Regions from separate parts of the Methylobacillus sp. DLP286 genome, predicted to be linked through region 1. Evidence: riboswitches for the same ligand, from Rfam matches in the RefSeq annotation. Region 1 holds a riboswitch; each other region holds the start of a gene.
What was found. Region 1 has a riboswitch for cobalamin ahead of nrdA (class 1a ribonucleoside-diphosphate reductase subunit alpha). Riboswitches for the same ligand answer to the same signal wherever they lie in the genome.

Region 1 (9,973 bases):
CCTGCTTTTTACCGGGTTGGTGGGCGGGTTTACCACGTTTTCCGCCTTCGGGCTGGAAACCATGGTATTGCTGCGCGAAGGCCATATCGGCATTGCTGCCGCGTACGTCGTTGCAAGCATCGTCGTCGGGCTGGCGGTGATGTGGCTCGGTTTCGAGCTGGCCAAGATTGCGATGCAGGCTTGAACGCATTGTCCGGCTGAGGCGCGGCCGGCAAGCGGAAGGTTCAAAGCAGCCTGATGTCGTTCAGCCTTTCCGCGCAGGTATCGCGGATGATGCGTGCAAGGTCGTGCGTGTAGGGCCTTGCCATGACGTCCGGCATGCCGAGCGCATGCAGCTCGGACCACAGCCCCTTGCGGCCGATGGGCTTCGCAATCACGTACTCATGCTCCACGTAGCTCTGTATGCCCCAGTTGGGCAGGGCGGCAATGCCGCGGCGGCTGGCGACCAATTGCATGATGGCGATGGTGAGCTCGCTGGTGCGGCGGCTGAATTCGATATTGGCAGGTTTGAGCACCTGGCGGATGACGTCGATGCGCTCTTCCGGCACGGGGTAGGTGATCAGGGTTTGTCCCGCGAAGTCTTCCGCCATCAGGCGCGGCTTGTTGCGCAGCTCGTGCTCGGGCGGCAACACCCCCATGATCTCGAACTTGAATAGCGGAATCGCGCCGAGTTCGCGCTGTTTCTCCGGCAGGCTGCCGATCACGAGATCGGCCTTGCCGTCGTGCAGCAAGTGCCAGGGATCGCTATGGAAACCGGCCACCAAATCCAGCTCGACTTCCGGCCAGGCGCGGCGGAAGGCGTCCATTACCGGGGTGAGCCAGTCGAAGCAGGTGTGGCACTCCAGCACGATCCTCAACTCCCCCGATTGGTCGCTCTTGAGGCGGATCAGGTCGCGCTCGGCCTTTTCCTGTGCCTCCAGCATTTCCTTTGCCAATGCCAGCAACCGTTCCCCGGCGGGCGTGAAGCGGATGCCGTGCGCGGTGCGCTGGAACAGGGTGGTGTCGTAATGTTTCTCCAACACGCGGATCTGGTGCGAGAGCGCGGATTGCGTGAGGAAGACCCGCTCTGCGGCATGGGCCAGTTTTCCAGTGTCGGCAATCGCGATCAAGGATTTCAGGTGGCGGATTTCCAGCATAAGAAGCTTGGATAGATATGAAATGAATTCAATTTTACCAAAAAAACTTTCGCTTTTTTAAATTGCTTGCCTGCCGGAAAATTCGCGGTTTCGTTAAAAATTCAAGCAAGGCATTGGGTATGGCAAGCGCACATATTCTCGGGTATCCGCGCATCGGTGAAAAACGTGCGCTCAAATACGCCCTGGAGGCGTTCTGGAAGGGCGACCTGACTGCGGCGGGATTGCAGGAAATAGGCAAGGGTCTGCGGGAGCGGCATTGGAGCAAGCAAAAGCGGCTGGACTTCATCACCGCAGGGGATTTCTCATTTTACGACCACGTGCTCGACCATGCGGTGATGTTCGGCGCGATTCCCAGAAGATTTGGCTTTCAGGGCGTTTTATCCGAACATGACTATTTTGCGCTGGCGCGCGGCAATGCCGTCCAACCGGCCATGAAAACCGCCAGGTGGTTCGATACCGACTACCACTATATCGTGCCGGAGCTCGATGCGGATACCAGCTTCACGATCAACGCCCATGAATTCCTGAGCCAGCTCGACGAAGCGCAGGCGCGTTCCATGCCGGTCAAGGCGGCGTTGCTGGGGCCTGTCAGCCTGCTGTATTTGAGCGGCGCGGATGGCTGCGACCGTTTGCAGCTGCTGGATAGGCTGGCGGAACAGTATGCGCATTTGCTGAAGGAGCTGTACCACCGCAAGATTGCCTGCCTGCAGCTTGAAGAGCCCATTCTAGCCTTGGACCTGGATGATGCATGGCTGGGCGCTTTCGAACGCGCATATGCCTGGTTCCGCACGCAGCGGCCGGCGATATTGCTCGGCACCTATTTCGGCAATGTCGCCCGCTATCAAGGCTTTGTCACGCATTTGCCAGTGGACGGCATTCATCTCGACCTGGTCAGTGCGCCTGAGCAATTGGCGCCATGGCTCAATGCCTTGCCTGGGCATTGGATATTGTCCGCCGGCATCGTGGACGGCCGTGGCATTTTGCGCAATGACCTGAGGCAGAGCCTCGGTCTGTTGCAGCCATTGGCGCATAAGCTCGGCGACAGGCTTTGGGTAGCCCCCAGCTGTTCCTTGCTGCATGTGCCGGCGACGCTGGCGCATGAGCAGGCGATGGATGCGGCAACCAGGTCCTGCCTGGCCTTTGCCGATGAAAAGATTGCCGAGGTGGTCGCGCTGGCGCGCGGCCTGAATGAAGGCGAGGCCAGTATTGCCGAAGATTTGCTGGTCTCCGACGCCGCTGTGCGGTTGCGTCACGCTTGTTGCGTGAAGGCCGATGACAATCTGACTGTCCTGGTAGCCCGTAAACCGGTGGCTTGAAAAGGGTGTAGCGCTGGATTGTTAGGATGAAGGCAAGTGCGCCTGTAGCAGCGCCGAGATGTCTTCCCGGCTTTCCGGGCGCACCACGCGCCCGACTTCCGTCCCACCCCGCAACAGGATCAAGGTAGGCCATAACTTCACCTTGAAGCTGCGGCCCAGCCGCCTGCCTCTGCCGTCCTCGATGCGTTCGTGACGCAGGGCGGGGAATTGCCGTAATGCCGCGCTGAGCGAAGGCTGCGCCGCCTGGCAAAAGCCGCACCAGCTGGCGCCGAACTCCAGCAACAACCATCCCGGCGTTGCATCGATATCGTCGCGGCTTGGTTCTGGATTCAGGGCTGGTTTCATTATCTGGCTTGGCGGAACTTGCGTTTCATGATAGGGGATTGTGGCATGGTGGCCGTGTCCATGAATGACCAAAATCCGAGTAAAAAATTCGCAAAAAAATTCCCCTTAAAAATCCTGCATATATCTCAAAAAAACAATATCTAGTGTTTTTGAGTGTACACAAGCACATTTTATTGCGCTATAGTCCATCCCATCTACGGTGTTCGACGGTTGTTCGATTGAGTCGGAAAAAGGGAATGCGGTCGCAGGGCGGTGCCTTGCCAAGCCGCAGCTGCCCCCGCAACTGTAACCAGTGAGTGGCATGCCAACAAGGGTCACTGGGCCTGAAAGTGTGAGGCCCGGGAAGACAGGCCGGTCATGTGGACCTGGGAGCCAGGAAACCTGCCGTAGATCATTTTCATAACGTTTGAGGCGGGGTGTCCTCGGCCGGATAGGGTATTGCGCTGATGCGTCGGCGCCTTGCCCGTCATGCTGCTTTGTGATTGTTGCTCGGTTGCCTCGGCAATCGATGCGTGGTCATGAGGATGCCTTGCTTCCTGACAGGGAGCCTTAGATGACAAAGTATGAATCCATGAATGCCACCAAGCGGGATGGTCGCCGGGAACCGATCAACCTGGACAAGATCCATCGCGTGATCGATTGGGCGGCGCAGGGACTGGACAACGTATCGGTATCGCAGGTCGAGCTGAAATCGCATATCCAGTTCTACGACGGGATTCGTACCGACGTCATCCATGAAACCATCATCAAGTCCGCCGCGGACTTAATCTCCGAGGATACGCCGGATTACCAGTACCTGGCGGCGCGCCTGTCGATTTTCCACCTACGCAAGATTGCCTACGGCCAGTTCGAGCCGCCGCACTTGTTCGACCACGTCACCAAGCTCACCGAGATGGGCAAGTACGACCAGCATCTCCTCGCCGACTATAGCCGTGAAGAGTTCAACGAGCTCAACGACCATATCGACCACTGGCGCGACATGAATTTCTCCTACGCCGCCGTGAAGCAGCTGGAAGGCAAATACCTGGTGCAGAACCGGGTGACCAAGAAAATCTACGAAAGCCCGCAGTTCCTCTATATCCTGGTGGCGATGAGCCTGTTCGCCAAGTACGAGGGCAAGGCGCGCCTGGAATACATCAAGCGTTTCTACGATGCGGTGTCCACTTTCAAGATTTCCCTGCCTACGCCCATCATGTCCGGCGTGCGCACGCCGACGCGCCAGTTCAGCTCCTGCGTGTTGATCGAGTGCGACGACAGCCTGGACAGCATCAACGCCACCACCAGCGCGATCGTGAAATACGTCTCGCAACGCGCGGGCATTGGCGTCAACGCGGGCCGCATCCGCGCGCTGGGCAGCGAGATCCGCGGCGGCGAGGCGCAGCATACCGGCTGCCTGCCGTTCTACAAGTTGTTCCAGGCGGCGGTGAAGTCCTGCTCGCAGGGCGGCGTGCGCGGCGGTGCGGCGACCTTGTTCTATCCCTTGTGGCACCTGGAAGTCGAATCGCTGCTGGTGCTCAAGAACAACCGCGGCGTCGAGGAAAACCGCGTGCGCCACCTAGACTACGGCGTGCAGATCAACCGCCTGCTGTACCAGCGCCTGATCAAGGGCGGCGACATCACGCTGTTCTCGCCGCACGACGTGCCCGGCCTCTATGACGCCTTCTTCGCCGACCAGGACGAGTTCGAGCGCCTGTATACGCAATACGAGGCGGACGACAGCCTCCGCAAGCGCACGCTGCCGGCAGTGGACCTATTCTCGCTCCTGATGCAGGAACGGGCGGGCACGGGCCGCATCTATATCCAGAACGTCGACCATTGCAATACCCACAGCCCGTTTAACCCCAAGCTGGCCCCGGTGCGCCAATCCAACCTGTGCATGGAAATTGCGCTGCCGACGCACCCGCTCGAGGATATCAACGACGAGAACGGCGAGATCGCATTGTGCACCTTGTCCGCGTTCAACCTCGGCGCGCTTGAAAGCCTCGACGAACTGGAAGGGCTGGCCGATCTCGTCGTGCGTGCATTGGACGCCTTGCTCGAATACCAGGATTACCCGGTCAAGGCCGCGCTCAACGCTACCGACAAGCGCCGCTCGCTGGGCGTGGGCGTGATCAACTACGCCTATTACCTCGCCAAGAACGGCACCGGCTACACCGACGATGCGGCGCTGGGGCTGACCCACCGCACCTTCGAGGCGATCCAGTACTACCTGTTGAAGGCCTCGGTGCAGCTCGCGCGCGAGTTCGGCCCTTGCGGCGCGTTCAATGAAACCACTTATTCGCAAGGCCTGCTGCCCATCGACACCTACAAGAAGGACCTCGATGCGGTGTGCCAGGAAGCATTGCAACTGGACTGGGAGCAACTGCGCAAGGACATCGTCGCGCACGGCTTGCGCAATTCCACCCTGACCGCGCTGATGCCTTCCGAGACCTCCAGCCAGATCGCCAACGCCACCAACGGCATCGAGCCGCCGCGCGGCCTGGTGTCGGTCAAGCAGTCCAAGGACGGCATCCTGCGCCAGGTGGTGCCTGAGATCGAGCGCCTGCGCAACCAGTACCAGCTGCTGTGGTCATTGCCCAACAACGACGGCTACCTCAAGCTGGTGGGCATCATGCAGAAATTCGTCGATCAGTCGATTTCCTCCAACACCAATTACGATCCCAAGCGCTTCGAAGGCGGCAAGGTGCCGATGAAGCAATTGCTCAAGGACCTGCTGCAAGCCTACAAGCTGGGCGTGAAGACCCTGTACTACCACAACACCCGCGATGGCGCGAGCGAAGGCGGCGATGCTGGGGACGACGGCTGCGAAAGCGGCGCGTGCAAAATCTAGGCAACGGGACTAATTAATGGCTAACAAAACTAAGCGAAGCGCTCCTGGCTAGGCGCTCTGCCGCAGGCAGTACAATGAGTACGACAAGGCAGGGCAACAAAGCCAGGAGAGTTTTGTTAGCCGTTCTAAATAGAGCAGGGCGGCCATGCGCCGCCCTGACGGGATATATCGGGACAAGTCATGGCATACAGCATTTTTTCCAAGGTCGACAACGAACAACTGAAAGAGCCGATGTTCTTCGGGCAGCCGGTCAACGTGGCGCGTTACGACCAGCAGAAATATCCGGTGTTCGAAAAGCTGATCGAAAAGCAGCTTTCCTTCTTCTGGCGTCCGGAAGAGGTGGACGTGTCGCAGGACCGCATCGACTACCAGGGCCTGCCCGACCATGAGAAGCACATCTTCATCAGCAACCTGAAATACCAGACGCTGCTGGACTCCATCCAGGGCCGCAGTCCCAACGTCGCCTTGTTGCCGCTGGTGTCGCTGCCGGAGCTGGAAACCTGGGTCGAGACCTGGGCGTTTTCGGAAACCATCCATTCGCGCTCCTACACCCACATCATCCGCAACATCGTCTCCGACCCGGCGCTGATCTTCGACGATATCGTGCGCAACGAGAACATCGTCGCGCGGGCGAGCGATATTTCCGCCTATTACGATGACCTGATCCATTACACCATGCTGTATTCGCAATTGGGCGAGGGCGACCACGTCATTAACGGCGAGACCAAGACCGTCAACCTGCGCGAGTTGAAGAAGCTGCTGTACCTGTGCCTGATGAGCGTCAATATCCTGGAGGCGATCCGCTTCTATGTCAGCTTTGCCTGCTCGTTTGCATTCGCCGAGCGCAAGGTGATGGAAGGCAATGCCAAGATCATCCGCCTGATCGCGCGCGACGAGGCGCTGCACCTCACCGGCACCCAGCATATGCTCAACATCATGCGCAGCGGGCAGGACGACCCCGAGTTCGCCGGTATCGCCAGCGAACTGCAGGACGAATGCTTTGAGATGTTCAAGCGCGCGGCGGAGCAGGAGAAGAAATGGGCCGACTATTTGTTCAAGGACGGCTCCATGATCGGCCTCAACCGCGACATCCTCTGCCAGTACGTGGAATACATCACCAACAACCGCATGGCCTCGGTCGGTTTGCCTGCCGCGTTCCCCAATGCCAAGAGCAACCCCATCCCTTGGATCAATACCTGGCTGGCGTCCGATACGGTGCAGGTCGCACCGCAGGAAGTGGAGCTGAGCTCCTACCTCATCGGCCAGATCGATTCCGAGGTCAGCTCCGACGATCTCGGCGACTTCGAGCTTTGAGCACGGTCCGCACCCAGCACACCAGCTTTAGCCTCATCCCCCAAGAAACGCTGCTCGACGGCCTCGAGCGTACCGGCCATGAAGTGGAGTACCAGTGCAGGGGAGGCTATTGCGGCATGTGCCGGGTGCGCCTGCTGGACGGCGAGGTGCAATACCTCGAGCAACCATTGGCATTCGTTGCCGCCGACGAAATCCTGCCGTGCTGTTGCGTGCCCCGGTCGGATGTCAGGGTGGATTGCGAGCTCAGGCCCGAACTGCGGGGTTGGCAAGGGCAGGAAGACATGTTCCCCGTGCAGCAGCCGCTTTTCGCCGATGCGTTGTCTCTACCGGAGCAGCCTCCTGCGAAGAAAACACGTAGAAAAAGAACCACCAAATCCGCTGCATCGGCAAGCAATTTATCTTTATTCTAAAAATTGTTGTTTTTTTGCCGAACTCATCAGTACAAAAGTGTAAATAAAATGTAACAATTATTATTTACCAATGCTGTTGAGAATGATTTTTAATAAAATCGCTGCTTTTCTTTTGTCAGGGAAAAGCAATGAAGCAAACTCCAATATTGGCAGTCCAGAAACCAAAGCTTGTGTATCTCGTGGTCGGCGCATTGTTCGCAATGCCTGCCATCGCAGCGGATAGCGATAGTTCGGTATTACCGGAAGTAGCCGTCGTCGGCGCCAAGGCTGGCGATGAAAGCGGCAGCTATGTCGCCAAGAAGACCAAAAGTTCAACCAAGACCGATACGCCCGTCGTAGAAACGCCGCAATCCATTTCGATTGTCGACCGAAAGGAACTGGACGACCGTAATGCGCAGACCTTGAACGAGGCAGTTGCATACACTGCAGGCGTGAGATCCGAGGTCGGCGGTATGGATAGCCGAGCCGACAGTTATTCCATTCGCGGTATCAAAGGCGGTATGGAAGCCGATGCTGGTATCTCCAATCTATTTCAGGACGGTCTCAAAGTACCCGCTGGCGGCATGTGGAACCGTGCCAGTTTCGACAACTTCGGTTTGGAGCGTATAGAAGTGCTCAAAGGACCATCGGCCGCCGTGTACGGACAGATTACTCCCGGCGGCATGATCAATCTTGTCAGCAAACGGCCAACGGCAAACCAGGTCAACGAAGTGCGTTTGCAAGGCGGCAGCTTCGATCAATACAAAGCAGCATTCGATATCGGCGGCAGCCTCGCTGACGATCAGTCGGTTTTGTTCAGGCTGGTGGGTTCGTTCAATGATGGTGGTTCCCAGATCAAACATAACGATTTGCAACGGACCTACTTCGCACCAAGTCTGCTCTGGCAGATTTCGGACAAGACTAGCCTGACATTGTTGGCACAGTATCAACGTGACAAGGGAGGAGCAACTTTCCAGTTCCTGCCATATTACGGCACGGTGGCATTCAACTCTGCGATTGGCGGCCGTCTCGATCGCGATACGTTCTATGGTGACAAGGACTGGAATACTTATGATCGTGAACAGTCTACGGTAGGCTGGGAATTCGACCATCGTTTCAATGATACATGGCAGTTCCGCCAGAATTTGCGATATACAAGTATTGAGAATACCTATAAGTCGGTAATTGGTGGAAGAAATGATGGCTCTAATGGATTACTTCAGCGTCGGTCTACTTTGGGTGAAGGTAAGTCTGATGGCGTAGCGGTTGATAATCAGTTGCAAGCCGATTTTGCGACCGGAGAATTGCAGCACACGGTGTTACTCGGATTGGATGCGCAACGGTTCAGTTGGAAGAATGAACGTTCTAATGGTACTGCAACTGATATTTCCCTGTTGAATCCAAGATATACCAGTGCGGGTGACTATGCGATGACATTGGGTTGGTCTCAGGATGTAGATCAAAAGCAAACAGGCGCTTATATTCAAGAGCAGGCTGCATTGGGCAACTGGCGCTTCAGTCTGGGCGGTCGCTACGACTACTTCGACAATACGATGTTCAATGCCGTCAATGGTCGTCGATTTGCTTATAACGATCATGCGTTTACATGGCGTACTGGCGCAGTTTATCAATTCGATAATGGTATTGCTCCGTTCATCAGTTACTCCACCTCGTTCGATCCAGGCATGTTAGGCGTTGCCATGCTGAACGATGCAGATGTGAAGCCTGTAAAAGGTAAGCAGTACGAAGCAGGCGTGAAATACCAGCCACCAGGCAGCAATAGCTTGATCACTGCTTCTGTATATGAGTTGACGCAGGCTAATCGGGTAGTGACGGCTGGTGTCCCTAATACAATTGTTTGCCCAGATGCAACCGGGAATACGTGTTATACGCAGGTCGATGCGAGGATACGTGGTTTCGAGCTGGAAGGTAAAGCTGCTGTTACCGATAATCTGAGCTTACTCGGTAGCTATACCTATATGGATAGTGAAATTACCAGTAACAACAGTTTGACCGAAAGCAAAGGCGCGGCTATTCCTCAAGTTGCCAAGCACATGTCTTCATTGTGGGCAAATTACGTTTTTACTACTGGTTATTTGGATGGTTTAAGCGTAGGACTAGGCGCTCGCTACGTTGGTGGGAGTTATGGTGTCGCCCGTGCTGCAGGGCCAGCAGATAATCTTTATCTGCATACCGATGCATATACGACTTATGATGCCGCACTACGATATAACCTGAAGTCATTGGGATATGCTGGCGCCGAGTTTGCAATCAATGCCAGCAACCTGACGGATAGGTTGTATGTGACTACTTGTACAGGCTCAACTGCCTGCTACTACGGTTCAGGCCGTGTAGTCAACGCTACCCTGAAGTACAACTGGTAATGTGATCCAGGGCGATTGTCCGCGATGAGCGGGCAATCGCTTTTTTATGGATGAATAATGTGAAGCTGAATCCGATTTTATTTACAGGCCTCTTGTATTTATGGGCAATGCAGCCTGGTGCCAGTATTGCGGAAGAGAATAGCGCCTGGCGGGAAGCGACTTTGCCGATAGCCCAGCAGCAGGATATCCGTTCGGCAGCGACAGGCAAGACTTACCGTATTTTTATTTCCAAGCCCATGTCTGAACCGCCTGATGGTGG
Region 2 (9,973 bases), 970 kb from region 1:
CGGCCAGCTTGTCGCGGGTTTCCGCGCTGACGCCTTGCTCATGGCCGCGCGCCATGGAATCCAGCATCAATGCCAGCGATTCCTCCGACCAATCCTTGCCGAAGATATGCAGGCCATGCGGCATGAATTTCTCCTGCAGCTTGGTCAGGTAGTGGCCGATTTCATGCGCGAGCAGGTCGTCGTCGGTCTGTTCATAGCCGATGCCGCGTACTTCCAGCACGTCGGCCATGCTGGCTTCCAACTCGGCGCGCAGTTGCAGCGCTTCCACCAGGCGGCGCATTTCGCGCGCGGCTTCCACCTTCATGGTCTCGGAGCTGGAGGACTCGTAGCTTTCCACCACCTGGCGCAGTTCCAGCAGGCGGTCGTAAAGCGGCGTCGAGGTCAGCGGCGGCGTGAGGTGGTCCACCATCACGGCAAGGCCGCGGCGCTTGGATTGCGTGCCTTCGCCCACGCCGTCGACGATATAGGGATAGATGCCGGGCAGGTCGCCCACGATCAGGCGTGAGTAATCGCTCACTGCCAGCCCGACCGCCTTGCCGGGCAGGAATTCATAGGTGGAGTGGCGGCCGATATGCACCAATGCATCGGCCTTGAACACGCTGCGCAGCCAATGGTAGTAGGCCAGGTATTGGTGCGGCGGCGGGATGGTGGTGTTGGCGTGCAGCAGTTCCTCGTCCACTTCCCAGCCGCGCGGGGGCTGCGGGCCGATGAAGATATTGCCGAACCGCAAGCCGGGAACCAGGACCTGGCGGTCATGCACCATGATCTTCCCCGGCGCAGGCCCCCAGCCGCGCATTCCCTCGATGCCCAAACCTGCAAGCCGGGTTTTCTGCAAGGCCAGCGCGTTGCAGTCGGTGTGCTTTTCCAGGCATTGCAGATAGCCATTGTTGAGCGCCTCGATCTGCTTTAGCGCGTTGTCGCGCTGCGGATGGTCCGCACCCTCAAGCAAGTGGCGCAGTTCGTGCATGGCCTTGTCGAGGCGGTTGCGCGCGATGTCGATCTCCCCGGCGCGCTGCGCCGCCACCAGGTCGGCATGCAGCTTGCCGAGCGGGCCTTCCACCATCTCGCCGCGCACTTGCGCAGGCAGGGTGCCGAACCAGTTGAGGTAGGCGGCATTGTCGAGCTTGTTCACGTGCCGGCTCATCTCGGCCAGCTCGGCCTGGTCTTCCGGCAGGTTGACGCCGTATTTCTGCATGAGGTCGAGCAGCGCTTCGGGCGAGGCCGGCAGTTCGCCCGTATCGTACCCCGCGCGTTTCAATGCGTGCAGCGTCTCGAACAAGGAGGCAGGCACATCGAGGTTGTCCGCGCCGATGTTCTGGCGGCCGGGGGGATGGTTGTAGTAGATCAGCGCGATTTTTTTCTCGGCATTGGGCGTGTTGCGCAGGCGCTGCCAATTGAGGCTGCGCCTGACCAGCGACTGCACCTCGGCAGGCAAGATCTGCGGCAGCTTCAGTTCGACGCCGGTGAGCTTGTCTATGGAGGCAGGCCCGGCGGCGGCCACGACCAGAGGCTGCGAGCTGCCCTGGATTTCCGGCATGGCGACGCGGTATTGCACCGAGTTGATCGGCAGGCCGTCTTCCGACAGCTGCCAGGCATTGGCCTCGCGGTCGGTGAGGCGGATGGCCTTGTACACCGGCACGTCGAGCTGGGCCAGCAGCTCGGTCACGGCTTCGCGGCCCTCGGCGGCGCCGACGACAAAGTCCTGCAACACCACCAGCCCGCTGGGTGTGGCAGGCGCGAGCAAGGTTTTCAGGTTGGCGATGGCGTCGCGTGAGGCCTCGCCCCAGCGCGCCATGATGGCTATGCAGGGCTGGCCTTGCGCCTCGCTGGCAGCGCAGATCGCATCCGCGGCTTGCGGGTCGCTGGTGCTGAGGTCGAGCACAGCCAGCATGGATTTACCATCGCCCGGCACCTTGGGCTGGCTGGCTTCCTTGCCGCCTTGGCGCAAGCGCACCAGCGGCTCGGGCCGTGTTGCTGGCAGGCTGGCGGAAGGATGCAGCAGATAGCGCATAAAGGCGCTGAGGTTGCCGTTGCCGCCAGCCTGCCAGAGGTCGTGCAGGCCCAGCCATTGCCGCGCGGCGGCGTGCTGCTGCGCGAGGTTGGCGACTTTTTCAGAAAGATTATTCTGCGTCAGCGTCAGGCTCTTGGCGTGGGAAAAACTGCTGACGGCTTCCCCTTGCCAGCTGCTTTGCAGCGACAGGGCGCTTTCGCCGTTGAAGGCGATGAAATTGCGCGGCTTACTAGCGCCAAGCTGTTGCAATTGGCTTTGCAATTGCTGCGATGCTTCGCCGTAGACCGCCACGGCGAATACCGCATCGGCATCGCGCAGCCAGCGCTGCAGGGTCTTGCTGTCGGCAGCGAGCACCTGGGATTGCGTGCGCAGGATGATGCGGTCCTGCTTGCCGGATTGCTGCAACGCCTGCTGTGCGGCCATGGCGGCGGCAGGCGCGGTGCGGTCGGACACTACGCCGAACAGCGTGGCGGCCTGGGCAGGCGCTGGGCCGATGACAAGCCAAATCCCGCACAGGGCTGAGCGCAAGAAATATTTCATTCGGAAAATAACCGGGCGACTGCCGAAGGGTTTGAAGGAAAATAAAAATGCAGATAGCTCGCCGTGAGTCTGCCGTGGCGGTAGACGGCTTCGCCGGGCTTGCCGCGCTGGGTGGTCGCCTGCGCATATACCGGCAATGCGGTGTCCAGGCGGGAATAATGGAAGGTATGCGCGTGCAGCCTGCCTTCCGGCAATTCGGCGAATTGCACGCCTAACCCCTGGAAGCGCGGCTGCATGCTGCAATCCCCGGGCAGCAGGCCAAAGCCTGGCTGTCGGTCGATATTGTTCGCCACCGCCATCATGCCGCCGCATTCGGCCAATATCGGCAGGCCTTGCCGCCAAGCCTGCTGCAGGGCCGCGCGCATGGCGTGGTTGCCGCCCAGCGTTGCAAGGTGCAACTCGGGATAGCCCCCCGGCAGCCAGACGGCGTCTATGCCTGCCGGCAATGCCTCGTCATGCAGCGGCGAGAAGAAGATGGTGTCCGCCCCCAGCGCATGCAGGCAATCGAGGTTGGCGGGATAGATGAAGCAAAAGGCTTCGTCGCGCGCGACGGCGATGGTTTTGCCTGCGAGCAATCGCTGCACATCGTTGGCAGGGGGGAGGGGCGCGAAAACGGTTTCAGGCGGCAAGGGCAACGCGCCTGATTCCGTCAGCAACGCCGCGGCCTGCGCGATGCGCTGCTCCAGGCCGTCGATTTCATCGGCGCGGAACAGGCCCAGGTGCCGTTCCGGCAACGCGAGCGTTTCCTGTTTCTGCAATGCGCCCAGCCAGGGAGTATCCGGTGGCAGGCTGTCGCGCAGCAAAACGCCATGCCCGGCGCTGCCGGTGCGGTTGGCGATCACGCCTGCGGGGATGAGTTCAGGCCGATGGGCAAACAGCCCCGCAGCCAATGCGCCGAAAGTCTGCGCCATGCCGCTCGCGTCGATAGCGAGCGCAACGGGCAGCTGGAACCGTGCCGCGATGTCGGCGCTGCTCGGGCTGCCGTCATACAGGCCCATTACGCCTTCCACCAGGACGACGTCGGCTTGCTGCGCGGCCTGGTATAGCCGGGCCGCGATGTCGTCCGCGCCGCACATGGCAAGGTCGAGGTTGTAAACCGGCCTGCCTGTCGCGGTATGCAGGATCATCGGATCGAGGAAATCCGGCCCGCACTTGAAGGCTTGTACTGTCAGGCCCTGGTTGCGCCATGCACGCGCCAGGGCGGCGGATACCAGCGTCTTGCCCTGGTTGGAGGCTGGTGCGGACAGCAGCAACGCCGGGCGACTAGCTGCCATGACTTTACCACTCCACCCCTGGCATCGCCTGCACGCCGTTCTTGAAAGCATGCTTGACCATGGTCATGTCGGTGACGGTATCGGCCTGCTCGATGAGTTCGGGCTGGGCGGCGCGGCCGGTGACGACCACATGCTGCATGGCGGGACGGGCGGCGATGTCGGCCAGCACTTGCTGCAGGTCGAGATAATGGTATTTGAGGACGATGTTGAGCTCGTCGAGGATGACCACGCCCACGCTTTCGTCCTTGAGCGCGGCTTGCGCGGCCTGCCAGCCTTGCCGGGCGGCGGCGGCGTCACGCTCGCGGTTCTGGGTTTCCCAGGTAAAGCCTTCGCCCATCACGTGCCAGGCGACATTGGGCTGGTTGCGGAAGAAGGCTTCCTCGCCGGTGTCGGAACGGCCCTTGACGAACTGCACCACCACGGCTTTCATGCCGTGGCCGAGGGCGCGGGCGAGCAGGCCGAAGGCGGAAGTGGACTTGCCCTTGCCGTTGCCGGTATTGACCAGTAATAGGCCGCGTTCGGTACGGGCGGCCTCTATCTTGGCGTCAACGATGGTTTTCTTGCGCGCCATCCGCTCTGAATGGCGCTGGTTGAGGTCTGGTTTCTTCTGGTCGGTCATGCGGTTCGTTTGTTGTCAGCGTATAGCGCTTTCACCACAATATGGATGATGGCGGCAGTCGCCACATAGAACGCCAACGTGCCCAGCGAGGATGGGTAGTACTTGGCGATGCGCGGCAGGAATTCGGCCAGGGTGGGGTCGGCATAGCGGCCGGAGAAGAAATAGAAGCCGCCGCTGGAGAACAGGTGGCAGACAAAGCTGCTGGCGACGACAGTGGCTGCCAGCGTGGCAAGGCGCTTGAAGGCAAACTGGTAGCGTTTGGCGAACCAGCGGCCGCCGAGCCAGAGGCTGCCGTAGGCAGGCAACAGGAAGCCGTAGGCCGGCGAAGTGCAGAAGCCGTCCACGCCGCCCCAGGTCACGGCGGCGAAATCGAGCGCGGCGGCCAGGCCGAGCAGGGCAGGGAATGTCCAGGCCGGGCGCAGGTAGACCCCGGCCAGGAAGAATATCGCCCAGGATGCGCTGGGCAGGTGGTTGATCGCGGCGAAATGATGGCCGCGGGTCACGATGAGCAAGGCGGCCAGTACGAGGCCGATCATGATCTGGTGATTCTTGTTGAGTGTCAGCATGGTTGTCTTCCTTAGGGCTGGGTCAATGATCAAAAACACTGAATTTTAACCGAAATCCGCAGCCGCCAGAGGATTTACAGCGTAGGCGCATAGCGCACGGATACAAACAGGTTGGCGCCAAACGTGCCGTAATCCTTCGCCAATTCGTACTTGCGGTCGAACAGGTTGTTGACGCGCGTATTCACGGACCAGTCGTCGTTGATGCGGTAGTTGCCGTATAGGTTGACCAGGGTATAGCCGGAGAGGCGTTCAGTGTTGGACGTATCGTTGAAACGATGACCGGATGTGATAATTTCACTTCCCCACTCCCAAGCGCCAAATGATTTGGCGAGAGACAGTGCCCCATGCTCTTTTGCTCTGCGAGGTAGCAGGTTGCCATTGCCGGCATCTTCAGGACGCTGGAAATCAGCATTTGCTCTAATAATAAATCCTGCAATTGATGTTCGCAGATTCAATGTGAGGCCTCGTAACCTTGCCTGGTCGATATTGACTGTTTGCCGGAAGTTGCCCGATGCCGTGCGGGTAATCAGGTTGTCGATATCATTGTGGTAATACAACACGCCGGCCGCATGCTGGCCGTTTTCATACTGCAATCCGATTTCCTTGTTGCGGGACTCTTCAGGTTTGAGGTCGGGATTGCTGGCATAAGTCACGCCACCGAAAGCGGTCGCGGGAGCGTAGAGCTGGTTGAATGTTGGCGCGGCGAAAGCGGTGCCAAAGCTGGCGTTGGCTTTCCACTGTGGTGTGATTTGATAGGCGTAGCCGATATTGCCAGTGGTTTTGTTGCCAAACTGGGAGTTGTCATCATTGCGCAGGTTGATCTGGACGCGGTGTTGATCAAATTGTCTTTGCCAGCCGGCGAGATAGGATTGGATATCCCGCTCCGTCACCAGCAGGGCGGGCGTGGCGTTGGATTCGACTTTCTGCTCCCGCCGTTCCACGCCGATGTTGAATACCCCGGCTTTCGTAGTCAATATGTTGTGCCAGATGTATTGATCCTGGGTGGTCTTGATCATGCTTTCGGTAGTTGATGCCGGACGTTTGGTGTAGGACGATAGATCGTCAATGCTTCTTGCAATGCTGAATGTGCTGGCCCATGCATCGGTGAAACGGTTTTTACTGAATAGGGTATAACTCGACAAGGTCTGGTCAAGGAAGTAATCATATCTGGCGGTAGTGCGTGAGGATCCGCCATCATTGAAATTCCGGCTGTCGGTCACGAGAATGTTCAGCCCAATTTCGTGGTTTTCCGTGAGGTGCTGGCTGATGTTCGCACTGAGGTTCTGGTTGCGAAAACCATCGGCATCTGCGTTATAACTGACCGCATTTTTGTTGCGAACGGCATTGATGCCATGCACATGGGTCATGCCGCCTTGCAGGCTGTAGCTGGTATTGCCTATGCGGCCGTTTACGCCTGCTTCACCGATTGCCGTACCGTAGGTGCCGAGTCCTACTGATGCATTGAATTTAGGCGCGCCTTGGCCTTTCTTGGTGAATATCTGGATGACACCGCCAATGGCGTCAGCTCCATACATGCTGCTGGCCGGTCCGCGCAGGATTTCCACATGATCAATCTGGCTCAGGGGAATGTGTTGAATGGCAGTTTCGCCGGTAGTGGCAGAGCTGATGCGTACGCCGTCAATCAGAATCAGAGTGTGCGCAGTGTTGGCGCCGCGCATGTAGATATTGGTCGATTTGCCAACGCCGCCGTTACTGCTCATTTCGATGCCAGGCTGCATCGCCAGTAACTCTGCCAGCGTGGACTGACCAGCCTTTTGTATTTGCTCGGCTGTAATGACGGATACATCACCGATTACCTCGCTGCTTTTCTGTTCAGTACGCGAAGCCGTGACAATAGTGTCTTCCAGCCGGAGATCGGCAGCATTGGCCGCCAGGGGTAGGGAATAGATTGCGGCAAGGGCGGTGCCCAGGGAAAATCGGAACATCAAACTGCAAACTCCATAAGGCTCTCGCGGCCCCGCAAGAGCTGGTAACGAATGAGAGTGTGCAGAGGGCATGATCCGTCGCCGGATGGTCATCGGTCAGCCGCATCCCCGCAGCACTTCCTAGTCGTCTTCAGGCCGGTCTCCGGGCTTGCAAGATCAGTGATATGCCGCCTTCCCATGAAAACTTCTCACAGTGGCATGTTGGCATACCGGCTTGCTTACCGTTGCGGGGGCAGCACAGGCATTGTGGATCGCATCGTCGGGATGCCACGCACCTGTTTCCCAGTTTCACCCTTGCGCCATGAACAGGCCAAGGACACCTCAAAACTTGCTATTGATTATAAATGATTCGCTCTTTATGCGGTGAAATAAGTTTTCAATATAAGATATTGTAAACATGCCATAAATTCTTGGGTGCAGTTGACCATGTGCTGATTTTGCAATTATAGTGGCGCCATGAATGCTGATTTGATCACGTTGGAAGAAAAGCTCACGCGGCTGATATCCCTATGCCAATTGTTGCGGGCTGAAAATCTTGAGCTCCGTCAGGAGCTTGTGCGCTCCCAGGATGACAACAAGCAGATGAAGGAAAACATGGAGCTTGCCAGCCAGAAGCTGCAGGCCCTGATCGAGCGTCTTCCGGAGGGAACCGTATGAGCAGCGTGCGTGGCGTCGATGTCAGCATCATGGGGCGCGAGCTGACGATCGCGTGTACTGACGATGAGCGCGAGGCCTTGTTGCGCTCGGTCGATTATCTCGACAAGAAAATGCGCGAAATCCGCGATACCGGCAAGGTGGTCGGTGCCGAGAAGATTGCCATCATGGCGGCGCTCAATATCGCGCATGAGCTATTGACGACGGATGCCGGCGGTTTTGACATTGGCGATTTAAAGCGTAGAATTGCTTCCATGCAGGAGCAGATTGATACTGCCGTCGGCGACGATCAAAACCAGCTGTTTTAAAGCGGTTTTTTAATCCAAGACAGTTCAACTGCCACAAGTTTTCAGAGGCCGGATGATCCCGTCCTCTTCCCTTTGTTCCCTGCGGTGCTGTTCGGGCCATAGATTCCTTGAACCATAAATTTGGCTTTGGTTTCGGTCTGTTAAGTAACAGTGTGCGCGCTCCGATGCGGGTGTACCTAACGTAGCTTTAGGTCGTTACCACTTGAACCGTACAGGTTCAGGATGCCGGTCCGGATGGCATTTGCGGGGAACTCCCATTTCAGGCTCTCAAGGTCCTTATCTCAAGGCGTGGTATTCCAAGTCGGCAAGGCTGACAATCTCCAATGCACGCTCGTGGGACGCTTCCAGCACCACTGGCGGGGCATAGCCTGCCTCGGCGGCTTCGTGCCAGCGCGATGCGCACAGGCACCAGCGCTCGCCCGGCGTCAGCCCGGGGAAGCCGTATTCCGGCCGCGGTGTGCTGAGGTCGTTTCCCCTAGAAAGCGAGAATGCGAGGAATTCCTCGGTCATCATGGCGCACACGGTATGGCTGCCGATGTCTTCGGGCCCGGTTTCACAGCTGCCGCTGCGTGTGAAGCCGGTGATCGGGTCCATGCTGCAAGGTTGTAATGTAGTGCCAAGGACGTTGCGGGCCATGCTGGAGATTCTGAATTTGAATGCGACTCGGGTTATGATACGGAATCTGTGTTGATTTGAGAATTTCATGCGTTACTGGTTGATGAAATCCGAGCCATCCGACGTGTCGATCGATGACCTGGCTTCCTTCCCCGATCAAACGGTAGATTGGTACGGGGTGCGCAATTACCAGGCGCGCAACTTCATGCGAGACCAGATGAAGGTCGGCGATGGCGTATTGTTCTATCATTCCAATTGTGCGGAACCTGGCATCGTGGGCATTGCCGAAGTCAGCAAGCTGGCTTATCCCGACCGCCTGCAGTTTATCGAGGGCCATAAGTACTATGACCCCAAGGCGACGCCGGAGAGTCCGCGCTGGTTCAATGTGGATGTGAGGCTGGTGCGCAAGACGCGCTTGTTGAGCTTGAAAGAATTGCGTGAAACGCCGGAGCTGCAGAATCTGCGCATCCTGCAGCGCGGCAACCGGCTCTCGATTACGCCGGTGGACCCCAGGGACTGGGAGTTCATCATGAAACTACTTGCCTGATGCTTGGCATCATCCCAATGCGTGATATGCTATTGCGGCGTCAGGATTCAATTGATTAAGGAGATGATAGTGGGAACGAAAAAAGAAGACGGAGTAGGGGATCCGCATCAGGATTTGAGAAACAGTGGCCTGAAAATCACGTTGCCACGTCTCAAGGTGCTGGATATCTTCCGTAACAGCGAGCAACGCCACCTGGCGGCTGAAGATGTATACCGGATCCTGATCACCGAGCATTCCGAGTTCGGCTTGGCTACCGTGTATCGCGTATTGGCGCAATTCGAGCAGACTGGGCTCTTGAAGAAAAGCCAGTTGGGCAACAACAAGGCCGTGTATGAGCTGAACGATGGCGAAGAGCACCATGGCCACTTGGTCAGCACCAGCACCGGTGAAGTGCGCGAATTCTATGACCTCGGCATCGAAGAGCGCCTCAAGGTGATCGTGCGCGAGCTAGGCTACGAGCTCACCGATTACGATATCACCGCATACGGCACGCCTTTGGCTGACAAAGCCTGATTCAAGCTTAGGATATGCAAAAAGCCCGCCAATCGGCGGGCTTTTCATTTGGGTGTCGGAACTTAGCCGAGGAACAGTTTGTAAGCCGGGTTGTTGCTTTCCTCCCAGTACGGGTAGCCCAGGTTCTGCAGGAAATCGGTGAATGCCTGTTCCTCGCCGGGCGGCACCTGCATGCCGACCAGCACCCTGCCGAAATCCGCGCCATGGTTGCGGTAATGGAACAGGCTGATGTTCCAGTCATGACGCATGCTGTCGAGGAAATTCATCAGCGCCCCGGGTTTTTCCGGGAACTCGAAGCGGTAGACCTGCTCGTGCTCTGCCTGCGGCGCATGGCCGCCTACCAGGTGGCGCAGGTGCAGTTTTGCCACTTCATTCTCGCT
Region 3 (9,973 bases), 1.0 Mb from region 1:
CTTGATTAACGTAGTGGATCATAGCGCTCCGCACGGTTTCTACGTTGGAGGAGCAGCTAGGTTTAACACTGATACCAAAGAAAACGGCATAGACCTGATGGCTAGGGGTGAATATTCTCTGTTCGGTCGCAGTCATGAATTGGTATTCGGCTACAACTTTGCCAAGACCGAAGCCAAGTCACGCCGCTATGATGGTGATACGGACAGCACGATCAACGATGTCTTCAATTGGAATAATAATGCTACTGAACCAAGTCGTTTTGAGTGGTGGATTACCCATGATGTTGATGTGAAGCAGAATGTATTTTATGCAGCTACTGCATTAAAGCCTACTGACTACCTTTCCGTGATTTTCGGTGCGCGCGTCACCAATTATGAATGGTCTTTGCTGAGCAACAACGCTCTGCCTAGAACAGCACTATATGATACCAAGGTCAGTGGCGAGGTCACACCCTATGCCGGTGTGACCTTGGATGTTGATTCACATCATTCTGTGTACTTCAGCTACACCGACATCTTTAAACCGCAGGCGTACAATTTCAACGCCGCAGGCCAGCAGCTTGACCCATTGACCGGTAAAAGCTATGAAATAGGAGGCAAGGGAGAATATTTCGATGGCAAGCTGAATGCCAGCATTGCCTACTTCCAGATCAAACAGGATAATTTTGCCATTCTGGATCCTAGTGGTGCGGCAACGCCTACTGGCGGCTCAGCGATGATTGCAGCCAAAGGCGTTGAAACCCGGGGCATAGAGCTGGAAATGTCCGGTGAAGTGCTACCGCGATGGCAAGTGCTGGCAGGTTATACCTATCGCCATTCCGTGGATGCCAATGACAAACGTGTGAGTACCAATCAGCCGCTCAGTTTATTTAGATTCGCTACTAGCTATCGCTTTCCCGGTGTGCTTAACAAACTATCAGTGGGGGGCAACTTAAATTGGCAGAATGGCACTTATTTCAACTTTGCTGCGAACAATGCTACTTGGAAGTTTGAGCAAGATACCTATGCAGTGGTGGGTATCAATGCTGCATATGACATCAATCCCAAGTTGAAAATGCTGCTGCAAGTGAACAACCTGTTCGACAAGCATTACTTCAGCGGTATTGGCAATTACAACACTGTGTTCTATGGGACGCCACGCAATGCAATGTTGACGCTGCGCTATCAGTTCTAAGCATTATTAGCACTGCAAATTCAAGCACGCCCTTGGGCGTGCTTTTTTATTGATGCTGTTTTTGCATGCATGCCATTTCTTATTTTTGACGATGAGGAAAAATCTGTCATCCGCAAGTCTTTTTGCTATTATACGTTTCGTATACATAATATTTACCAGGAGCAAGCCATGGGCATCGTCAAGATTTCCGACTCAATGCACGAGAACATCCGTTCCGCGAGCAATGCGTTCAGCCGTTCGATCAATTCGCAAGCGGAGCATTGGTTGCGGGTGGGCATGCTGGCGGAAATGCATCCGCAATTGAGTTATACGGACATCTGCCGCTTGTTGTTGCAGATCGAGCAGAGTGGGGGCGAGGTGGGCAATGCCCTGAAACCGGCCGGGGGCGATGTGGCTTCCGTGATCAGCCTCAAGCGGACTGTGTGATGGGGGTTGTGCTGCATGGGGCGGATGATGTTGCAAAGGCGCGCATAGCCGGGCAAATGGCTGCCCAGGTGCTTGCCATGGTCAAGGAGCATGTGGCGCCGGGCGTGACGACGGAAGATCTTGACCGCATTTGCCACGAATATATCGTGTATGAGCTGAAGGCGATTCCCGCCAACCTTGGCTATAGCGGTTTTCCCAAGACTATCTGCACATCCGTCAACCATGTGGTCTGCCATGGCATTCCTTCCGGGAAGCAAGTGTTGCGGGATGGCGATATCCTCAATATCGATGTCGCGGTCATCAAGGATGGCTGGTATGGCGATACCAGCCGCATGTATCTGATCGGCAATGCTGCGCCGGAGGCGGTGCGGCTGGTGCAGGCCGCCTATGACGCGATGCGGGCCGGCATTTTGCAGGTGAAGCCGGGCAATACCCTGGGCGACGTGGGATATGCAATCCAGCAGGCGGCACATGCGCAGGGGTTCAGCGTGGTGCGCGAATATTGCGGCCACGGTGTCGGCCAGGTCTATCATGACGAGCCGCAAGTGCTGAATTACGGCCAGCCGGGCAAGGGGCTCAGGCTCAAGCCTGGCATGATTTTCACGGTAGAGCCCATGGTCAATGCCGGCAAGGCCGCTACCAGGACATTGCAGGACGAGTGGACGGTTGTGACGCAGGACAAGGGTTGGTCGGCCCAGTGGGAACATATGGTGGCAGTGACCGAGGAAGGATTTGAGCTGCTGACTGATTGGCCGGATGGGTTGGGGGCCTATCAGGAAATTGCATGATGCGATCTCCAGCTTGCATGTCTTTTTATGGCGCTTTGCGTGCCTGGGAAAAGCTGATGGGCATGGCTGCTGCCGTGCTCGATCAGGATGGCGTGCAAGCTGGCATCCGTTACCAGCACGCCTTGGTGCTGGCCGAGGAAATGCTGGAGGCATGCAGTGTCGCAGGCGATGACGAGGTCGCCCAATGCGGCGATGCGGTGGTTGCGGCTTATGTCGTTGCTCAACATAATCTCGCCGATATTTACCGTAGGAAAAATGCGCAGGCTTTGGCGGGAGGGCATTACCAGGAAGCTTTTCAGCGCTTGGATGCTTTATGTAAAGACGTGGCCGCGCCTGAAGGTTTGCGCCTTTTCGCGGCCAGGCACATGACGCGCGCATTGGGCGAGTGGGTCGCACACCAGCAGCAATGTGGAAACTATCCAGCCAGTACAGGGCAGCGTATTGAACGGTCCAATTGACTGGCTGGGTTTTTGTTGGCCGGGCTTATTTGACGCTGGCTGGCTCGTCGATTTTCTTGCCTGCGTCCGGACCGGACCTCAATGTATAGATATCGTCGATATGGATAAGGACCGCGAATTTCGGCGTTTTCATGCCGTTCTTTTCCGCGAATGCCAGCGCATTGTCATAAGGCGCAGTGCCTGCGCTGAATAGCTCGGGCGTGCCGACGATGCGGTAGCCATCCAGGGCGGGGCGGTCAATCACGGCAATCGCCATTTTCGAGCCGTCGCGTATGTTCTGCAAGGTCTGGCCGCCGGTGTTCTCATTGTAGATCAAGGTCTGGTCGTCATAGACCCGCAGCGAACGCTTGGGGCCGATGTCCGGCAGTCCATCCTGGCTTACCGTGGCTTGAACCGGCAGTTCCTTGGCTAGCATGGCCTTAATTGAATCGTTGAGTATTTTCATTTGTATTCCCTAGTATTGCGCATTGCTTGGTTAAAAAACCGGATAACTAGCGCATCATATCAAAAATATACGTTTCGTTTATATAGTGTATATTATCTTGGCGGGACACAGTGCTTGCCGGCGTGGTTTAATCTCACCTTGCTTCAATGACCGGAACAGCCCTCATGACCGCTGCACAAACATCGCCAGAAACCAAGAAAACAAATGACCCAGGCAAGAAGGCCGGCATCATCGCCTTGTTGTTGTCTGTCTTCTGCGTGCCGTTGCTTGGTGTCGTGGTGGGGATATTCGCCCTGCTCAAATCGCGCGCCGCCGGACAAGGCAATTTGTTTGCCATCCTCGCCATTGGCATCAACCTGGCCTACACGGTGCTGCTGGTACTATTCCTGGTCAGCGCCAACTATGTATCCAAGGGAAAAGCGGAGCAGCAGCAACAGGAAGAGGCGCTTGAAGCGTTGGCTTTGCAGCGGAATGGCCCCGTGGATACCGACCGTATCGCCCAGGAGCTGCATGGCAAGCTGGAAGCGTTCCGCGAAACGCATGGCGCCTACCCTTCCTACGGCCAGTTGCTTTCCGAGCGCGGCGCTTTGGCTTTGACTGATGAGCAGCGCGAAGTGCTGGTGAATACGGCGACACCGCGCAGCACGCGCGTGGGCTTCCAGGCCTGCGTGGCGTCCAACGGCGTGGGCAGCGGCGCCATCCTCAGGCCGGGCTCAGGCAACCCGCCGTTGGTAGCTGGCAACTGCACCAACATGGCGGCTAGGCGCGAGTGAGACGGCGCCAGCCCATGACCATGCCTGCGGCGGTGAGGATGACGCCGCCGATCGAGAACAGGATCACGACGATCCAGCGCGGGATCTCGGCATTGTCGAACGGTGCGAAATCGAGGCGGTGCAGCGCCGCAAACAGCCAGCGATAAGTGCGGCTGTTATTGTCCTGCGATGCCACGATGCGCGTAGTGGCCGGGTCGATGTAATAGCTGGTGGCGGAAATGTCATCCAGGTCGATGCGGATGACCGGGGAGGCAGCCTCTAACCGTTTGCCGTAGTAATACCTGTCGCCATGCTCCAGCCAGGTGGCAGCCTTGATCCCTGCATCCGGCAGCATGCCTGCCGCCTGTGCCGTGAATGCTGCCGCCGCGAACGGGGCGAGCGGCGCCCCGCTGGCGGCGTCCAGCATCCAGGTGCGATGCTGTGCAAGGCCGAGCAGGATAGGCCTGCCAGCAAAATATATCCATTCGATCTCGCCAATTTGCTCCGTCGCGCCTATCTGCGCCGGCAATGCCGGCAACGGCCCGTACGGCGGTTTTCCTGCCCAGTGCCGCGATTCTTGCTCGCTCAGCTTCTTGCCCGAGAACATATCGAACGGCTTCATCGACAGCCAGCCGCTGAACAGCCATGTCAGGCACAGCACCCCTGCGAGCAGGCCGGAAACATGGTGCCACTTGGCCCAGCCGCGATATGGCGTCATGCGGCCTCCCTTGTAGCGGCGACGCAGGCGCAGGCGGTCTATTCCCAGCCAGATGCCCATCAGGCTCATCGCCGTGGCGGGGAACGACAGCCACATGACGACCTGACGCCAAACCTGGGTATAATCGAAGCGGAGCGGAGTGAAATATATCCAGTGGATGACGGAGCCCAGCCAGTTCCAGGCGCGCTCGCTACGCGAGGTATCCAGCACGACTTCCGCCGTGTGGCTGGACAAATACAGCACATTCCCGTTGCTGAAAGTCACGCGATGCAAAGGCCGGTGGGCATGGAGAGAGGACGAGATCGACCATTGGTCGCGCTCGATCAATTCTGTATTGATGATGGATGCGCCAGGCAGGAATGCCTGGGCAGATATGCGGACGTCATGGGGCGTGACGCTCAGCTTCTCGCCGCTGTCTGCCCAGACGGAATGCCAAGTGTTCTGGTATAAGGCATGGTAAAGCGGCCGCCCATTATGCATGGCAAGCCGGAGCTTGTCCGGCTCACCGCCTAGCATGACCCCCACCTGGGCCGGCGCTATGCGCACCAAGCCAGGTGCAACCGCCTCCAGGCGGGGAATCCGTTCTTCCTGCATGAGCTTGGGGTAGGCCACGAACAGCATGACCACCCCGGAAATGAACCAGAGCAGCACCAGCACCCCAAGCGCTATCCCCAGCCAGCGATGCCAGAGGTGGAGGTTGCGCATGGTGAAGAGTTTCATGGTGCTGTACGTACTCAGGAGCCTAGTAACGGAATTCCGCAGTCAGTTCGAGCTGGCGCGGTGCGCCGATGATTTGCTGGGTACTGCCGTAGGCCAATGCTGCATAGAATTTGTCAGTCAGGTTGCGGATATTGGCGCGTAGCGTCATTTGCTTGTTGACATGCCAGGCCGCGCTTGCGTCATACACGGTATAGCCCGCAAGGGTAATCTCATTGGCATTGTTTGCATAGCGTTTGCCTACATAACGCGCACCTATGCCAGCTTCCCATTCAGATGCCTGATAATAGAGCCAAGCATTTGCCACTTTTTCTGGGACATTGGTTGGGGTATTGCCTGCGCGTGAAATGCCGGTGCTACCTTCTCTCAACTCATCATATCTCGCATTCAATAATGCAGCATTGAAATCCAGACGCCAGTGTTCAACAGGGTACAACGTGGTGGAGAATTCAATTCCTCGCGAGGATTGTTGACCGCCTTGCACGGAAATGGAAGGGGTAACGGGGTCTTGGGTAATGATATTGTCCTTGGCGATATGGTAGGCAGCCAAAGACCACTCTCCCTTGAGGTTCTGCAATGCTTGTTTGATACCAATTTCGGCCTGACGTGAACGTGTCAGGTCGAATTCGCCATTGGCAAGGTTGAGTCCCAATAGGTTTGTGATCGGATCGGTTCCTCGACTGGTTTGGGCGTAGAGCGAAGTATCTGCAGTCAAGTCGAATACTGCTCCGACTCTCCAGGTTTCAGGAGTGAATTGTTTGTCACTATCTGCTGCGCCACGATAGTCGCGCCGTTCAGTATCAATGTAATCGCGGCGTATTCCGGCAACCAATTTGAGGCGGTCGGTTGCATTCCACGCATTTTCAAGGAAGAAAGCCTGTTGCTTGAGATCTGCATCGTAATTGCGCAAAACTGAAGTCGTGCTGAGGAAAGTGCCGGTATATCCAGCTACAGGAATGACGTCAGTTGCGCTATTGCCGGAGTTGCTTGCATGCCGGAAATCGGTTTTTGAGATTTCCCATCCTGCAGAAAAACGGTTCAAATGACCCCATAATGTGTCTTCGTGAATGATTTCCAGGCGATTGCCAATTTGCTTCTGGGTGTGAGTGATGGCGAGAAAAGTACCCCTGCGTACTGTGCCGGCTACGGGATTCAAGGTATAACTTTCCGCATTTTGCCATTCGCGGTCAGATTTGAACCAATAAGTTTCATTACGTAGTTTCAGGCGCTCTGAAATTTCCCATTCAATCTTGGCACGTGCGCGCGTGTCCTCAAAATCCATTTTGTTATCGGCTACGTTGTAGTTCTTGCTACGAAGAGAATGCGTGATTTTTCCATAGCGCAGAGGAGACCCATAGTTTGCGGTAGGGGAATCTTCTGCATGATCCAGAGTAAAGCCAATTCTGAGGTTGTCCGTAGGTGTGAACAGCAATGAAGTCATGAGTTTTTTGCTGTCGTAATCACCACGGCTGATATAGCCGTCGCCACCTAATACGGACGCATCAATACGGAATGCGCCGATTTCGCCAATGGCACCAGTGCCGCCCAATGCTGCACGATAAGCGCCATAGGAGCCAGCACCAACGAGCGCTTCAATGGATGCTTCACGGCTTGCCTGTTTACGGACGCTATTGACAATGCCACCTGCCGCACCATCGCCAAACAATACGGAGGCCGGGCCGCGCAAGACTTCGATGCGTTCATAGCCCCATGTATCCGAGGGGTAGGTCAGTGTCCCAGCTCCAGTCATTAAGCGTACACCGTCTTCTGCCTGCGCAACGGAGTTGTTGCCAGTGAAACCGCGAGACGAGAAGGATTGACCGTTGCCAGGCGTGCTGATATCCGTAATGCCAGTAGTCCGGGTCACTGCCTCACGCAATGTGATATCGCCGCGCTGGCGAATAGTTTGCGCATCCAGACTTTCTACGCTGGCTGGTGTTTCCTGAGCAGACAGGCCAAGACGGCTGCCGGTGACGGTTTTCTTTTTCAGGTTAAGTCCGGGCTTGTCTTGTGTTGCCTTGACTTGTACTTCTTCCAAGGTAGCATCTTCCGCCAGCGCCCCGCTGGAGAATATGGCCATTAAGGCTGTTGCCAGGATGTAGTTGCTATTTTTCATTATTGCTCCCAAATTGATGGTTCAGCATGACAAACTGTCATGTGTAAATCAGCCATATGGTCGGAGCAGGGAGAGAAATGCATGCAAAGCAGCCGCAACGGCAATTCGACTTGAGGCCGCGGATGGCAACCCAAATCTGCAATTCATCAATAATGTCGAATGAAAATGGTGAACATTCGCCGATTCCAGGCACCCCGCCTTTGCTCGAACAACATAGCTGACTTGCGGCAGGTCTCCTGACTCTCGGGTCATCGTCTTGTTTGTAGCCTTCCCAGATTATTATCCAGTGGCAAGAGTGGCAAACAGACTCACCGATTACAGTTGCGGGGGCAGTTCCGGATTACGATCGTCGTGTCTTCACCGGATTCCCTATTATTCTCCCTGACTGTGGCAGGGAGAAACCGTAAGCCCAGAAATGTTAATTTCTATTCGTTGTTAAATCAATCAATGTTAGCTCCCGGAAAGAGAAGGAAAAGTTGGCGTTTTTTCATCCGGATACCAGAATTTCGCATGACAAGCTTCGCATGCCTGTTGGATATGCTCCCCGGCACGCATGAGGTCGTCCGGGTCTTTCTTGTCAATGGCAATAATGGCCTCATACACCGCAGTGTGAAGCAGGTGCGCACTTGCAATGAAGGCTGCCCGATCCTTAGCGATCGCCTGTTCGATGTGTTCCGCACCCAGCTCTACGGGATGGGTGGATGTTTCCGCACCTTCATGGGCTACTTTTCTGCCGGTGATCAAGAGCAGGTTGGCGGCTTCTGCCAGGGTAATGGCGTGCTGGTGCACTTCGGCCCATTCCTCGTCGGTCTTGGGGCTGTGTTCTTCCACGCCTTTATCGGTAATGATGATGGAAACGGAATTCCACACATGGTCGGCATTGGGGTCGATGATCGACAGCATGATTTCCTGCAAGGAGGCGCCAGGTTTGAATGCTGCTGCTTCCTCCTTCGCGTCAGGCTTGTTGCAGCCGGCCAGATTAAGCCCTAGTGCAATAAGCAATCCAATATGCAGCAGGAAATGGAAGGGCTTTTTCACCATTAGACAAAGCCTATGAAGCGGCCTGCAAATGCCACGCCAAACCATAAGACGAGAGTCAACACAGCAGTGAATCCACCCAGCCATGGATTCGGCTTCTCGAGCCGGGTGACGATGCGATAAAGCGTAAACTGGAAGAACAATGCAGCAAGGATCAGGTATAGCTTGATCCAGAATACGGGATTGTCATGATAGTGCAAGGCCGCGGGGATGAAGATCAGCAAGCCTGAAAAGAGCAACAGGCCCAAGCCCAGCCAGATCAGCCGGTTGCTTTCCCGAGCGAGTTTAGGCAATGGTTGTTGATAAAGGCCGAAGCGAAACAGCCGCAAGCTGACGAGCACAATCGGCGCCAGCAATAGGATAATGCCCGCAATATGAATGATCTGGGCCACGGCCCACAGCATGCGGTCCTGTTTTCCGATGAAAACACCGATGCTGCTGTTCTGAATGGCGTTGAATAGTTCGAGACTGGTCATGATGGCTGCCGTTGGAATCCGGTTAATAGCTAAGGTAAGGAATCAGGCGGCCGGTAATGACGACCAGGCTCCACAGGATGAGCGATGCCCAGGCGCCAAACTTGACCCCGGCCGGAATGGCGGATGCACCATGACCCCAGTCATGCGCATGACGGCCCCATTTGAACTCGAACCATGCGGCATTCAGCCCCGCCAAGGCGATGAATGACAATTTCCACAAGAAGACTGGCAGCACGATGAGCTTGGGCGCCGCGGCTGCAAACAGCAGGGCGCCGGTCGTCATGGTCACGGCAAAGCCGCCGAGCAGCCAAGGCCGCAATTGCTGGAGTATTTGCGGGATCGGCACATTACGGAACAAAACGCCGACAAGGCGCAAATCGATGAAAAAAAGCAGCCCTACGGAAAGCGCAAGTCCAATCAGGTGTACGCCTTCGACAATAGGGAAGGCAAAAAGCGATTCACGCAGGGAAGTCCCGATTTCGGAATCGTAAAGCAGTTCTGCAAAGGTTAAGACTGACATTGTCGCCTTTTAAATATTACATCGTGTTTCCCAGGCGGGATGGCACGATCGTTGAACAAGCGCTTCATGTGCGTATGTAGCGCAATGGCCTATTGGTTGGCAGCGGCCCCCATGCCGAATGCGGCATTATTTTCCGCACAAATACGCTCATCGCTTTCCACGATGATTTCCTTGCCCTTATGCTTGGCATGGCGCGTCTCGAAATGCCAGCCGTTGGGTTCGTCCCTCTCGGTCCATTTGCGCGCCGGGATGGTGACGGTAAATGGGCGGGTATAGACAGTGGGATCAGTGAAAACGGCTTCATAGTTGTAGCGGTTGCCGTCAGGACTGAAGATGAAGCGTTCC

Region 2: linked by a shared signal. The riboswitch ahead of ACWXTG_RS11605 (TonB-dependent receptor domain-containing protein) and the one ahead of nrdA (class 1a ribonucleoside-diphosphate reductase subunit alpha) in region 1 are both predicted to bind cobalamin.
Region 3: linked by a shared signal. The riboswitch ahead of ACWXTG_RS11480 (TonB-dependent receptor) and the one ahead of nrdA (class 1a ribonucleoside-diphosphate reductase subunit alpha) in region 1 are both predicted to bind cobalamin.

Annotation. Positions count from the first base shown of each region.
Region 1 is NZ_CM153145.1:427,095-437,067, forward strand. It holds gene crcB (fluoride efflux transporter CrcB) at 1-184, shown strand, start outside; gene ACWXTG_RS02035 (LysR family transcriptional regulator) at 225-1,136, opposite strand; gene ACWXTG_RS02040 (hypothetical protein) at 1,256-2,452, shown strand; gene ACWXTG_RS02045 (thioredoxin family protein) at 2,474-2,797, opposite strand; cobalamin riboswitch at 2,988-3,200, shown strand; gene nrdA (class 1a ribonucleoside-diphosphate reductase subunit alpha) at 3,351-5,627, shown strand; gene nrdB (class Ia ribonucleoside-diphosphate reductase subunit beta) at 5,808-6,941, shown strand; gene yfaE (class I ribonucleotide reductase maintenance protein YfaE) at 6,938-7,351, shown strand; gene ACWXTG_RS02065 (TonB-dependent siderophore receptor) at 7,480-9,714, shown strand; gene ACWXTG_RS02070 (alpha/beta hydrolase) at 9,822-9,973, shown strand, end outside.
Region 2 is NZ_CM153145.1:2,436,467-2,446,439, forward strand. It holds gene ACWXTG_RS11585 (cobaltochelatase subunit CobN) at 1-2,551, opposite strand, end outside; gene ACWXTG_RS11590 (cobyrinic acid a,c-diamide synthase CobB) at 2,548-3,825, opposite strand; gene cobO (cob(I)yrinic acid a,c-diamide adenosyltransferase) at 3,830-4,444, opposite strand; gene ACWXTG_RS11600 (hypothetical protein) at 4,441-5,010, opposite strand; gene ACWXTG_RS11605 (TonB-dependent receptor domain-containing protein) at 5,085-6,956, opposite strand; cobalamin riboswitch at 7,073-7,295, opposite strand; gene ACWXTG_RS11610 (hypothetical protein) at 7,413-7,613, shown strand; gene ACWXTG_RS11615 (cell division protein ZapA) at 7,610-7,918, shown strand; RNA gene ssrS (6S RNA) at 7,992-8,172, shown strand; gene ACWXTG_RS11625 (DUF2237 family protein) at 8,195-8,554, opposite strand; gene ACWXTG_RS11630 (EVE domain-containing protein) at 8,622-9,080, shown strand; gene ACWXTG_RS11635 (ferric uptake regulation protein) at 9,144-9,593, shown strand; gene ilvA (threonine ammonia-lyase, biosynthetic) at 9,656-9,973, opposite strand, start outside.
Region 3 is NZ_CM153145.1:2,409,862-2,419,834, forward strand. It holds gene ACWXTG_RS11445 (TonB-dependent siderophore receptor) at 1-1,174, shown strand, start outside; gene ACWXTG_RS11450 (ParD-like family protein) at 1,343-1,600, shown strand; gene map (type I methionyl aminopeptidase) at 1,600-2,388, shown strand; gene ACWXTG_RS11460 (hypothetical protein) at 2,385-2,846, shown strand; gene ACWXTG_RS11465 (pyridoxamine 5'-phosphate oxidase family protein) at 2,872-3,291, opposite strand; gene ACWXTG_RS11470 (hypothetical protein) at 3,456-4,064, shown strand; gene ACWXTG_RS11475 (PepSY domain-containing protein) at 4,051-5,481, opposite strand; gene ACWXTG_RS11480 (TonB-dependent receptor) at 5,504-7,594, opposite strand; cobalamin riboswitch at 7,804-8,015, opposite strand; gene ACWXTG_RS11485 (hypothetical protein) at 8,045-8,635, opposite strand; gene ACWXTG_RS11490 (DUF6644 family protein) at 8,635-9,108, opposite strand; gene ACWXTG_RS11495 (DUF6644 family protein) at 9,131-9,628, opposite strand; gene ACWXTG_RS11500 (hypothetical protein) at 9,718-9,973, opposite strand, start outside.